Regions from separate parts of the Paenibacillus sp. GM2FR genome, predicted to be linked through region 1. Evidence: predicted binding sites of a transcription regulator. Region 1 holds the regulator's gene; each other region holds the start of a gene.

Region 1 (4,330 bases):
ATTTTACCCATACCATACGATCTTGATTGTCCTGATCCTTGCCGCTTACCACCCAATAGTTATTATCCTCGCCCCACACCGATTTATAGGTCTTTCCGGACGAAACCAATTGGCCATGCTGCTTGGCGGCAGCAATCGCCATTCTTTCTTCATTCCAAGTGTCTTTCATAACATATGAATAATAGAGCTGTAAACCAAGCAGTAACAGCAGCACGCCGGATACACTAAGCAAGATCCACTTCGTTTTTTTCTTCAAATCCGTCTTCCTCGCTCCCCTTGATTATTTCCTAGAGGGTTGTAAGACGCTCAAAGGCACGCTGCGCTTCCCGCCGGATACGTTCCTCATCGAGAGTAAGGCTCGCGCCATTCTTCACGACCTGCTTACCGTCAACCCATACATGCTCAACATCCTTCGCACTGGCGGAGTAGATAGCATGAGAAATATAATCCGTCTTCGGAAGGAAGTGCGCCTGATCCGTGTTCAGTGCGATCATATCTGCCTTCATTCCTACCGCAAGCGTACCGATATCCGCAAGGAAAGCTGACTTGGCACCATACTCTGTACCCATCCGAAGCGCTTCGGATGCAGGAATCGCGGTTGGATCCCCGCTTACTCCTTTATGGATCAGTGCCGCCAGGCGCATCTCTTCAAACATATCCAGATTATTATTGCTCGCAGGTCCATCGGTACCCAAAGACACGGTGACCCCGGCTTTCAGTAGTGCAGGCACGCGAGCGATGCCGCTGGCAAGCTTCAGATTGCTGCCTGGATTATGCGACACCATCACTTGATGCTTAGCCAGGATTTCGATTTCTTCATCGGTCAGATGGACGGCATGCGCAAGCAGCGTTGGACGGGAAAACATGCCAAGCTTCTCCAAATGGGCAACAGGGCGGAGTCCGTAATCATTTACATTCTGAGCGACTTCCGTTTCCGTTTCGGACATATGCGTATGCAAAGGCAGATTCAGATCATGGGATGCCTGAACGAATTTCTCGATGAAATCCGGCGGGCATGTGTAAGGTGCATGCGGCGAGATCATCGCCGTAATTCTTCCATCCGCCTTGCCATGCCAGTCTTTCGCGAATGCAACCGCCTCATCCAGCTTCTGCTGCTGCACCTCAGGCGGACATAATCCGATGACACCGCGTGTCAGTACGCCGCGCATTCCTGAGTCCTGCACAACCTTTGCAACCTGATCCATATGATCATACATATCCACAAACGTCGTGGTTCCGCCTTTGATCATCTCAAGCACGGAGAGTGAGGTTCCCCAGTACACATCGTCGGCCGTGAATTTGGCTTCCATCGGCCACATTTTTTCCTGAAGCCATACCTGCAGTGCCAGATCGTCGCCATAACCGCGGAGAAGCGACATCGCCGCATGTCCGTGCGTGTTCACCAATCCAGGCAGGAAAAACAGATGGGTTCCGTCGATAATTTCTGTTCCCTCTTGGACGGTTGGCTCTTCTTCACCCAGGTAGGTTATCCGGTCATTCTCCACAACCATATATCCGCGTAGCACGGACCTTCCTTTCTCTAGTACCGCAAACGTTCCGTTTTTAACCATCCACTTCGTTGTCGTCATGTGCTGTATCCTCCTTACCGTTATCCAAATAATAGGCCAAACTTTGCAAATCCGTAGTAAAATCAGCCGTATGAATCCGGATATGGGATGGAGCTTTCAGGATGGTCGGCGCAAAATTCAGAATAGCCTCGATGCCTGCGGCGATAAGCTGATTCGCTACATTTTGCGCTTCAAAATCCGGAACGGTGATAATCCCGATACGAATGCCGTACTCATGAACCGTCTTCTCCAGTTCCTCCATCGGCTGTACAACCAAATTGTTTATTTTCATACCAACTTTGGGAGAATACGAATCGAAAACCGCCACAATCTTCATATTGTCCTTCAGAAATGCATTGTAATTTGATAATGCATGTCCAAGATTACCGGCCCCAATCAATGCGACATTGATCTTCTGGTCCAGCTTTAGAATCTGGCGAATTTTCTCGATCAGATAAGATACGTCATATCCGATCCCTTTCCGTCCAAAATCACCGAAATACGCTAGGTCCTTACGAATTTGAGCAGGATTGAGGTCCAGTTTTTGTCCCAGTTCCTGGGAGGAAACCGTGGAGACCTCCCTTTTCTGAAGCTCATTCAAATAGCGCAAGTATACAGGTAATCTGCGGACCACGGCTTCCGAAATTTTTTCCGATTTCATGCATGCTCCCCCTAATAATAGGTTAATAACTACATTTCAATGTGATCGTTCATGGTTTCACTTTATTCAGCTTGGTTCTCTACGCCTGCCTCTTCCTGCAGCCATTCCGAAATTCGGGGAACAATCCCCTCGGTCGGCATGTGCTCCATCTTTGGTCCCGGCAAGGAATATAGGAAATATTTTCCGTAATAGGATTCAATGACCCGGGTATCGTAGACGATGACAATCCCCTTGTCTTGCGCTGTCCGTACCAGTCGGCCAAATCCCTGTTTGAAGCGAATGACGGCTTGCGGAACCGAAAGCTTCATGAAGGGGTTCTTCTTCTGCTGCTGCAGCAATTCGCTCTTGGCTTCAACCAAAGGGTGATTCGGCGGCTGGAACGGCAGCCGGACGATCGCAAGGCAAGTGAGCGCCTCACCGGGTATGTCAACCCCTTCCCAGAAGGAGCTGGTACCCAGCAGAACCGAGGCGCTGCTATCCTGGAATCTCCGGATTAACTTGGTACGGCTGGTTCCATCCATCCCTTGTCCCAGTACCGTAATATCGCTGGATGCCAGCGCCTCCTTCAAGGGCTCATGCACCTGACGCAGCATCCGGTACGAGGTGAACAGGACAAGCATACGTCCATGCGTAGCGATTGCCGTATCGGCCAATGATTGCACTAGTGTATTCACAAAGAGTGCATCCCCGACCGAGCCCTTCACGCTCGGAAAATCGCGCGGCACGACAAGGAGAGCCTGCTCCCTGTAATTAAACGGGGACGGCAGCAGAACCGTGTTCAGGTTGCCGCTATCTGCCGCTTCCTGTAGACCCAAATTCTCGATCATGAACTGGAACGATTTGTCCACCGACAAGGTCGCCGACGTCAGGATCACGCTTTGTTTCTTGTCAAAAAACAATTCCTTCAAGTGGGTGCTTACATCGACAGGCACCGCATAAAGCTGCAGCGATTTCCCGCGGAAATTGCCGTTAGCCTCCATCCAGTATACCGTGCCTTCATCATTCAGAGCCATGAAGGACCTCAGGTCCTCGCGGTGTGCGGCCAGGTCCTTAAACAGACCCGATAGGTCTGTTAACAGACTGTCGGCACTGTAATCGTCGAGATCTTCCTTCATTTCGGCGATCAGCTTGTCACCCTTGCGTACGACATCGCCCAGTATCACATGGATTTGATGTTCCAGCTCGGCAAGCGAATCCCAATCCTTCGGCTTCTTAAGAGGCGATAAGCGAAGCGAGAATTGACCGGCGTCTCCTGGAGATGCATCTCCGCGTTCCGGAAGCAGTCCGAACAATTGATCGCTGAGTCGATCCCAATTCTCTTTTACGGTGATCAGATCCGGATAAATCCGATCTATGATGGAAGACCACTCGACAGCCTTCTCATGGGATGAAACTTGCAGCAGCTGGCGAAGAGCCGGGAGCTGACCGCTGCGGTTGTCTTTGTACATACGGGTTAGCGTATGGACAACCGAAAAATATTTCATCTGCAAGCCAAGGTGCTTGCCGGCGACATCCTCCAGATGATGCGCTTCGTCGATGACGAGACGCTCATAACTCGGAAGCAGCTGGTGATTCGCTTTTACGTCGGTGAACAGCTTCGAATGGTTCGTAATGACAACATCCGCGATGCCCGCTTCATGCTTGGCTCTGTGATAGTAGCATTTGCGGAACCATGGGCAGGCACGCCCAAGGCAGGAATCCGAATCGCTGGAGATGGTCTCCCAGAAATCCCCCCCGCGGCCGCCAAGGTTCAGCTCCTCATCATCCCCGTTCTCCGTCTGGGTCAGCCAGACCAGCATCTGCGCCGCGGTGATCACATCTTCCTTCGGTGAATGAAAATCTCTTCTATTTATTTTATGTTCAAATTTTCTCAAACACAAATAATGGCCTCTTCCCTTGAAAATAGCCGCTTTAAACGGAAAAGGAACAACCTGGGTGAGCAGGGGAATATCCCGGTCACGCAGCTGTTCTTGAAGGTTGATCGTATGCGTGCTCACCATAACCTTCTGTTCCTGCTTCACGCTTTGATAAATCGACGGCAGCAAATACCCGAGGGATTTGCCTGTTCCCGTGCCGGCCTCGATTAATAAATGTTTATTGT
Region 2 (4,330 bases), on a different contig from region 1:
TGATATAAGGAATCGGGGCGCACCCGGATAGCTAAGCGCCGTCGGGTGGAACTGAATAAACTCCATATCCCGAATTTCTGCGCCTGCCCGGTAAGCCATGGCAACGCCATCCGCTGTAGCAACCTCCGGATTGGTTGTATACCGGTACAATTGGCCGGCGCCGCCGGCACACATAACCGTCGCCCGTCCACGTACGAATACCCGTTTTCCGTCCGGCATTTGTACCAAAGCGCCATGACACTCTCCCTGCTCGGTAATCAGGTCAATGACAAAATGATCGTCCCACACCTCTATATTGTGAAGCATTTCAACCTGAATGGAAAGGGCACGCACAATTTCATACCCGGTAGCATCCCCGTTGGCATGAAGGATCCGGCGGTGACTGTGGGCGCCTTCTTGGGTCAGTGCGAGCTCGCCATTCTCCACATCAAACATCGTACCGAGTCGAATCAGCTCTTGAACGCCGACCGGACCCTCGTTTACAAGCACATCCACCGCGGCAGATGAACATAGACCCGCCCCTGCCAGGAGGGTGTCCTGACGGTGGTAGGCCGGAGAGTCATCCTCAGCTGTTACGGCTGCAATCCCTCCCTGCGCATAACGCGTGTTGCTTTCGAGCAGCGATTTTTTCGTAATCAGCAGTACATTCTGAGTCGCACTTGCCATGATCGCCGTATATAAACCCGCAATGCCTGAACCGATCACGATGACATCCGTCTGGACAACCGGAAGATCGTTCAGCTCAAAATCAATTAAATACTGCGGTATCACGATACCTCACCTGTCTTTTCACGAAAGAGTAGCGCATGCTACTTAACTTGTAACATGCGCTCTAATGAAGTTCTGGCTTTCTCTGCAACGATCGGCGGCACATAAATTTGCGGCTTCATCGTTTCCAACGCTTTAACCAGTTTTTTGAGGTTATTCACTTTCATATTCGGACACACCAGGAATTTCGTAGCGAAGTGGAACGATTTATCCGGGCTATCCAATCGAAGCTGATAACCGGTTCCGTCCTCCGTGCCCACGATAAACTCCTTGGCAGATGAATTTTTGCAATACTCTAGAATGGCGGTGGTACTCCCTACAAAATCCCCCATCGCAACAACCTCTGGACGGCATTCCGGATGCACCACAAATTCAGCATGAGGATATTTAGCCTTCATCTCGACGACATCCTTCACCGTCAGCATGTCATGCGTGTTACAGTACCCTTCCCAGATAATGAGCTTCTTGTCGGTATGCTGCTGAACATAATGTCCCAGGTTTTTATCAGGTACCCATATAATTTCATCCGAATCCACCGACTGAATCACTTTCACGGCATTGGATGAAGTACAGCAGATATCCGTTTCGGCTTTGATCTCAGCCGATGAATTGATGTACGTGACCACTTTTGCATTCGGATGCTGCGCTTTCAACTTTCGCAGTCCGTCAACGTTCACCATATCCGCCATTGGGCAACCGGCCCGCTCATCCGGTATAAGAACCGTCTTGCCCGGAGCCAGGATTTTGGCGCTCTCGCCCATAAAATGCACACCGCAAAATACGATAACCTCGGCATCCGTTTGTGCTGCCTTCTGCGCGAGCAGGAAGGAATCCCCCCGGAAATCAGCGACCTCTTGTATTTCATCCCGTTGATAATAATGTGCCAAAATGATTGCGTTACGTTCCTTCTTCAATTGCATTAATCGCTCACGCAGTTCACGGTTCTGTTCTGCCTTACGCTCCAGTGCCAAAGCTTCCATGATCGACCCTCTCCCTTTGTATAGTCCGGCGGTTCGCCGCTGATGACCATGTGACTTTCAGGATGGTTTCCACCTTTGTGAAAGGATGCGCATCCTTATTTAACAACTAATGTACACGTTCATTCTGCCCCCTGTCAATGTGATAGAAAGCACAAAAAGAACCGGAAAACGAATTATCGTTCTCCGGTTCTTCAATTTTATTCGGTATTCGAGCTTTTATCAGCGAATATTACGTTAAGCTGCTATTACCGTTGTCCGATCCGCCTGGAGGATCCTTGCGCTCGGAATCTTTGCGCTCTGGCCCTGGATCATTCGAATCCATCGGGTTATTCGGAATTTCTTCCGTGGAAGTCGGCTGCTCGCCGTCTTCTTTCCCTTGGATGCGAACTTTCACGTCGCCAATGTTGTCGATGATCGGTTCACCATTCTCGGAAGAACCTTCTCCTTCACCGTCGCCACTGCCGTTGCCTTCAGCTGATCCGGTCTCAATGAGATTCTTGATTTGCTCAAGCTCCAGCGTTTCCATCTCGAGGAGCGTGTTCGCAATCAGGTGAACCTCTTTGGCATGCTTATTCAGGATCTCTTTACATTTCTCATAGCAATCATTAATGAATCGCTGCATTTCCTGATCGATCTCATAAGCGATTTGATCACTATAGTTCTGCTCATGTCCGATATCACGTCCCAGGAACACTTGTCCTTGGGATGTACCGAACTGCATCGGTCCGAGCTTCTCACTCATACCGTATTCCACAACCATGCTGCGGATAATGCCTGTCGCTTGTTGGAAGTCACTGTAAGCGCCGGTCCCGATTTCACCGATGAACAGCTCCTCAGCAACACGCCCGCCAAGCAAACCGGTTACGCGATCCAGCAACTCCTGCTTCGTCACGAGCATCCGATCTTCCTTCGGCATCATAATGACATATCCACCGGCACGGCCACGAGGAATAATCGTTACCTTATGCACCGTATCCGCATGCTCGAGGAAATAACCCACAATCGTGTGGCCTGCTTCATGGTAAGCTACGATGCGTTTCTCGCGGTCACTGATCACGCGGCTGCGTTTCTCCGTACCGACGATAACACGGTCAATCGCCTCATCCACTTCTCGCATGGAGATATCTTTACGGTTGCGGCGAGCCGCAAGCAAGGCAGCCTCGTTCAGGAGATTCTCCAGATCAGCGCCTGTAAAACCGGTTGTACGTTTGGCGATGATGTCAAGTTTAACATCCTTCGTCAATGGTTTGTTGCGTGCATGAACCTTCAGTACGGCTTCACGGCCCTTCACATCCGGGCGATCTACGGTAATCTGACGGTCAAAACGTCCCGGACGAAGCAGCGCCGGGTCCAAAATGTCCGGGCGGTTGGTGGCAGCAACGATGATAATGCCTTCGTTCGCTCCGAAACCGTCCATCTCAACCAGCAACTGGTTGAGTGTCTGCTCACGCTCGTCATGACCGCCGCCAAGTCCGGCGCCACGCTGACGACCTACAGCATCAATTTCATCGATGAAAATGATACATGGTGCATTCTTCTTCGCGTTCTCGAACAAGTCACGTACACGAGAAGCACCGACACCGACAAACATCTCAACGAAGTCGGAACCGGAAATACTGAAGAACGGCACGCCTGCTTCACCGGCAACGGCACGAGCCAGGAGCGTCTTACCTGTTCCCGGAGGGCCGACAAGCAGAACGCCCTTCGGAATGCGAGCGCCAACCGTGTTGAACTTGCGCGGATCCTTCAAGAAGTCAACAACCTCAACAAGTTCCTGCTTCTCTTCATCTGCTCCGGCTACATCTTCAAATGTAATCCGTTTCTTCTCTTCATTATATAAGCGGGCTTTGCTCTTACCAAAGTTCATCACTTTGCCGCCGCCGCCTTGGGCCTGATTAAACAGGAAGAAGAACAGAACAAACATAATGATGAGCGGAATAAAGGATGAAAGCAATGTCAGCCAAATGCTTTGGCCTTCCATTGGCACCACGGACAGTTTGACATTGTTGCTCTCACTGGCTGCAGTCAGCTCTTGCATCGCTGCATCCGTGGCAGGAATATAGGTTGAGAAATTCTCCGATTTTTTCTCTTCGGAAATCTCCCTATACTTACCGGTCACCAGATAAGCGTAACCGTCAAATTGTACCGTCATTTCCTCTATGTTGTTAGCTTTGACTTCCTGCCGCAGTTGATTATAACTAGGGGCATCGGCTTGCTCGCCGCCATTAGTGACGAATTGTACTATGCCCACCACGACTAAAAATAGAATCAAATAAAAACCAGAATTCCGGATGAACCGACTCATCCCCTACCTCCTCTCAAGACACATAAGATATTTTACCACAGCCTGTCTGGCCATCTCAACAAAGGGCCCTCAACTGTGATAGCAGCCCATTGGCGCGGTTTAACTGCTGTAGATTTCCGGCTTCAAAATCCCGATGTAGGGGAGGTTCCGGTAATGCTCGGCATAATCGAGTCCGTATCCGACAACAAAAGCATCCGGCAGCACGAATCCGGTATAATCGGCCTGCAAATCCACCGTACGGCGTGCCGGCTTGTCAAACAGCGTGACGACGCACACC
Region 3 (4,330 bases), on a different contig from region 1:
AAATGGACGCTCAATCACAAAGCCATTACATTCCTGGCAGCCATCGTATTATTGGCAGGAAGCTTGTTCCTGACGAAGTACCTTGGAGTTAGCTTCATTCCTGAACAGGAAGACAAATATGCCATGGTGACATATTCCCCTGAACCTGGCGTCATGCTGGAGGATGTAGAGGAACGCGCATTACAAGCAGAGAAATTGATCCTGGATCAGCCTGGCGTGCAAACGATGCAGTACTCCATCGGGGGCAGCAATCCGCTTGGCATGGGATCGGCCAATTCCGGATTGTTCTATATTATGTATGACCCGGACACGAAAAACTTCGAAGATGTCAAAAAAGCGCTTGTCGAGGATCTTGCTAAGGAAGTACCTGATGGTACTTGGTCCAATATGGACATGGCGGCCGGCGGCTTTGGCGGCAGCCAGTTAACGGTTAACGTCTTTGGCGATTCTCTGGAGCAGATCAAGCCGGTGGCTGATCAAATCGCAGAGCTCGCAAACAAGGATACCGCAACCTTTGATAATGCAGAAACCAGCTTGTCCGATGCGTTCGAGCAGTATACGCTGGTTGCCGACCAAGAGAAGCTAAGCTCCCTTGGCCTGACAGCAGGACAACTCGCGATGAAGCTGGCTCCTGTACGGGAACGTCCGGTCTTGACCGAAGTCAAAATTGAGGACAAGACTTACAATGTTTACATTGAGACGGACAGCAAAACCTATAAGAGCATTAAGGAAATCGAGAACGAAACCGTCACCTCTCCGCTCGGGATCGAAGTACCGATCAAAGATGTGGCCAAGGTGGAAAAAGGAACGACTCCAGATTCCATTATGCGCATCGACGGGAAAATGGTTGTGACCGTCACAGCCGATATCTTGTCCAGCGATGTTGGTTCGGCCTCCACCAACCTGGAGACTGAAGTGAACAAGCTTGAGCTTCCAGACGGCGTATCCGTCCAGTTCGGAGGCGTCACCGAGCAAATCAACGAAACCTTCGGACAGCTTGGACTCGCTATGCTGGCAGCCATTGCGATTGTATACTTTGTGCTTGTGGTTACATTCGGTGGCGGTCTCGCACCGTTCGCCATCCTGTTCTCACTGCCGTTCATTGTCATCGGAGCCATTATCGGCTTGCTCGTCACAGGCGAGACATTGAACGTGTCTGCACTCATGGGCGTACTCATGCTGATCGGTATCGTCGTGACCAATGCGATTGTATTGATCGACCGCGTGATCCATATGGAACGCGAAGGAATGAGCACCCGCGAAGCCCTGCTAGAAGCCGGGGCTACCCGTCTTCGTCCAATCTTGATGACGGCACTCGCAACCATCGGCGCTCTCCTGCCTCTCGTATTCGGCTGGGAGAACAGCGCAGGCATCATCTCGAAAGGTCTCGGCATTACGGTTATCGGCGGTCTGATCAGTTCGACGCTGCTCACGCTCGTAGTGGTACCTATCGTGTACGAGTTCCTGATGAAGTTCAGCAAGAAAAGAATCGAAGATTAAGTAGAACACCAAAGCCCCGGCTTCCTACACTAGGAGACCGGGGCTTTTTTTGATGACGATGATGTTGTCTTGCTCGCTAATGTACCAGCACAGCTTCCCTGGAATGCTTCCACGTCTTCAGCATGTTCAGATCCTGTGCGAGGAACTCCTCCAGCAGACTGAATACCGACTGATACAGCGGACTTTTCGTGGATTCCTTCAAATCTTTGCAGAGAGATGGCACCCATGACAACAGATGCTCCTCCAGAAACTTCTCTTGAACCTCCATCAATTGCAGCATGCTATGTTCACAATACGTATTGTTCAGCATACGGTCATGAAGCAGTGTCATAAATTCCAGTTCAATGGCTATATGATCGTCCGCTTCGCCGTGCAGTTTATTAAAGGCAACACCGACGGATGCATAACAATCGGCTAAATCCTGAGCGCATCCATCCTTCGTATAATGAGACTCTGCCGCCTGACGCTGTTTGGACTGCTGAAGCAATCGACGGTATTCCGCCCCTTCATATTCGCAAATCCGAACCAATTCCTCAGGTGAGCGTCCACATAAATATGTCATCAGGTCCGTACCGGCCTTCGAACATTCCGCAGCCTTGCTAATTCCACTTCCGCGGCTCCATTCCGCAATCATAGACAAGCTGGGCCAATTGCCCAAAAAATCAATCAGCAGCTCGTAGACCGTCCCCCGGTTTTCAAGCCATCTGTGACAGACGTCAGGCACCTCCAAAGTTTGAACAGGTGATATCGCCATATCGAACCTCCTATTGGTAACCTTTCTTGTTGGATGTGATATCCTTGACAGTATATCTTAGATGAACGTCTAATGAAAGCAGTTTGAAATGATTTCCGAAAATTTCGGAAAAATCAGGAAACTTTCGGAAATCTAGAATGTCACTACTCGCTTTCAAGGGGAGAAAGCTTTTGTCCACAGCTTCAATATACTGGATCCCGAAAGCGTTTTCTGTGATTCTTCTCACAAAACAATGGCCGTTTTGCCGCAGCTTGTCCTGCCGGCATGACCCAAAAGGTGCATTGACTCCCGTACGGGGAATAGCTACAATGTGACCATGCATGCTATAAAGGGGGATTTCCATGATCGAACCGCTTAAAGATTCTTTCGGTCGGGTCCATGATTATATTCGTATCTCAGTGACGGATCGATGCAATCTTCGTTGTGTCTATTGTATGCCGGAAGAAGGGGTGGAATTCCAACCTCACGATCAGATTATGAGCTATGAAGAGATCGCAGCGATCATGCGCGTCCTTGCCCCTATGGGCGTCTCCAAAGTACGCCTTACCGGCGGCGAGCCGCTGGTGCGCAAGGATCTGGAGTCCTTGGTCCATATGATTGCTTCCATTGATGGAATTCAAGATATTTCCCTCACCACCAACGGGATCATGCTCCCATCCAAAGCTCGTCTGCTTAAGGAAGCGGGACTTACCCGAATCAACATCAGCCTGGATTCGCTTCATGAGGAGCGATACGCCCGCATCACGCGCGGCGGTCAAGTGCGCAAAGTGCTGGAAGGCATTGAAGCCGCTTATGAAGCCGGCCTGGATCCCATCAAACTGAACATGGTGTTAATGAAGGGCTTCAACGAAGACGAGATTCGCGACTTTATCGCGCTGACGCTCGATCGTCCCCTTCATGTCCGCTTTATTGAATACATGCCGATCGGCCAAGCATCCGATGCCTGGCGAGATTCATATATGCCGCTGAGCCGGGTATCCGAAGTGTGCCAGGAGGCGGGTTGGACCATTCAAGAAGAGCAGGGGCCATCCGGCAATGGGCCCTCACAAAATATGAAGGTGGTTGGAGCTACAGGAACCTTCGGTCTGATCCATCCGGTCAGCGATCATTTCTGCGATTCCTGCAACCGCCTCAGGCTGACGGCTGACGGCCACATCAAAGCTTGCCTGTACTGGTCCGACGAATTTAACGTGCGCCGCGTCGTCGATGATCCTTCCGCGGTGGCGAACCTGTTCCGCAAAGCGCTGGGCGCCAAACCGCTGAATCATGAAATGGCGCTCGCGCTCGAGAAAAAAACGCAAAGCCATACCCCCACCGTCCGGCGTATGTCACAGATCGGCGGATAAACCATCTGCTGTGCGTATAATAGCCGAAGGCAGTCGTTTTATCTATATTAAAATCCCCGCCAAGCATTTAGATGGCGGGGATTTTTTTAGGATGAGTACCGGTTTCATCAACCTTTGCACCTTGATGCTGCTATGAGAAACTCTACTATTGTTCCTCAGGAAAGTCCGAGTTCAGCAGGCCGCCTGCTGCCTCGTATTCCCCAGGCGTGTTCATATTAAATAAAATCCTGCGCGGATCAAGGCCCGTCATTGCCTCTAATTGCTCCTCGTGCACGAAGACGGCATCCAGCTCCTGCACCCACTCTACCATGCGCAATTGTCCCTTGATCAGCCTGCGTTCAAGGCCTTCTGCGGTTTCTTTGCGATAAGCCGCCAGCAGCGGATGCACCCTACCATCTACAACGGGGATGACCGCGGCGGCTGTGTGCTGCTTGTTCGCCAGATCCAGTAGTCCCCGAAGGAAACGCTCATGGATATGGGGCATGTCGCACGCAGCAACCATGTTCCATGTGCTTTGGGATGACTTGAGCGCTGCATGGAGTCCCGCCATCGGGCCTTGCCCGACATAAAGGTCGGGAACGCATTCCAGTCCGAGAAATGGATAAGAGTCCGGGGCATTGGTGGATAGGATTACCCGTCCGCTAACCTTGCCAAGCGCCTGAACGGTTCGTTCGATTAGACTCATTCCCTCTATGGGCAGCAGCGCCTTGTTTCTCCCCATTCTCCGGGA

What was found. The regulator Rex, encoded in region 1, represses fermentation and respiration genes when NADH is low (regulators of the CRP and FNR family bind a similar motif). The targets are predictions, from matches to a motif close to TTGTGAAATATTTCACAA.
Region 2: the regulator Rex is predicted to act here: its motif matches at 1,824-1,841, upstream of nadA (quinolinate synthase NadA).
Region 3: the regulator Rex is predicted to act here: its motif matches at 2,465-2,482, upstream of PAEVO_RS29155 (TorD/DmsD family molecular chaperone).

Annotation. Positions count from the first base shown of each region.
Region 1 covers NZ_MKZM01000008.1:784,086-788,415, reverse strand. Annotated here, with positions in the region: gene PAEVO_RS03860 (cell wall elongation regulator TseB-like domain-containing protein) at 1-256, opposite strand, end outside; gene PAEVO_RS03855 (amidohydrolase) at 288-1,589, opposite strand; gene PAEVO_RS03850 (redox-sensing transcriptional repressor Rex) at 1,564-2,229, opposite strand; gene dinG (ATP-dependent DNA helicase DinG) at 2,292-4,330, opposite strand, start outside.
Region 2 covers NZ_MKZM01000015.1:15,931-20,260, forward strand. Annotated here, with positions in the region: gene nadB (L-aspartate oxidase) at 1-771, opposite strand, end outside; gene nadA (quinolinate synthase NadA) at 810-1,748, opposite strand; gene ftsH (ATP-dependent zinc metalloprotease FtsH) at 1,978-4,053, opposite strand; gene hpt (hypoxanthine phosphoribosyltransferase) at 4,153-4,330, opposite strand, start outside.
Region 3 covers NZ_MKZM01000011.1:172,873-177,202, forward strand. Annotated here, with positions in the region: gene PAEVO_RS29150 (efflux RND transporter permease subunit) at 1-1,500, shown strand, start outside; gene PAEVO_RS29155 (TorD/DmsD family molecular chaperone) at 1,577-2,254, opposite strand; gene moaA (GTP 3',8-cyclase MoaA) at 2,596-3,600, shown strand; gene mobA (molybdenum cofactor guanylyltransferase) at 3,746-4,330, opposite strand, start outside.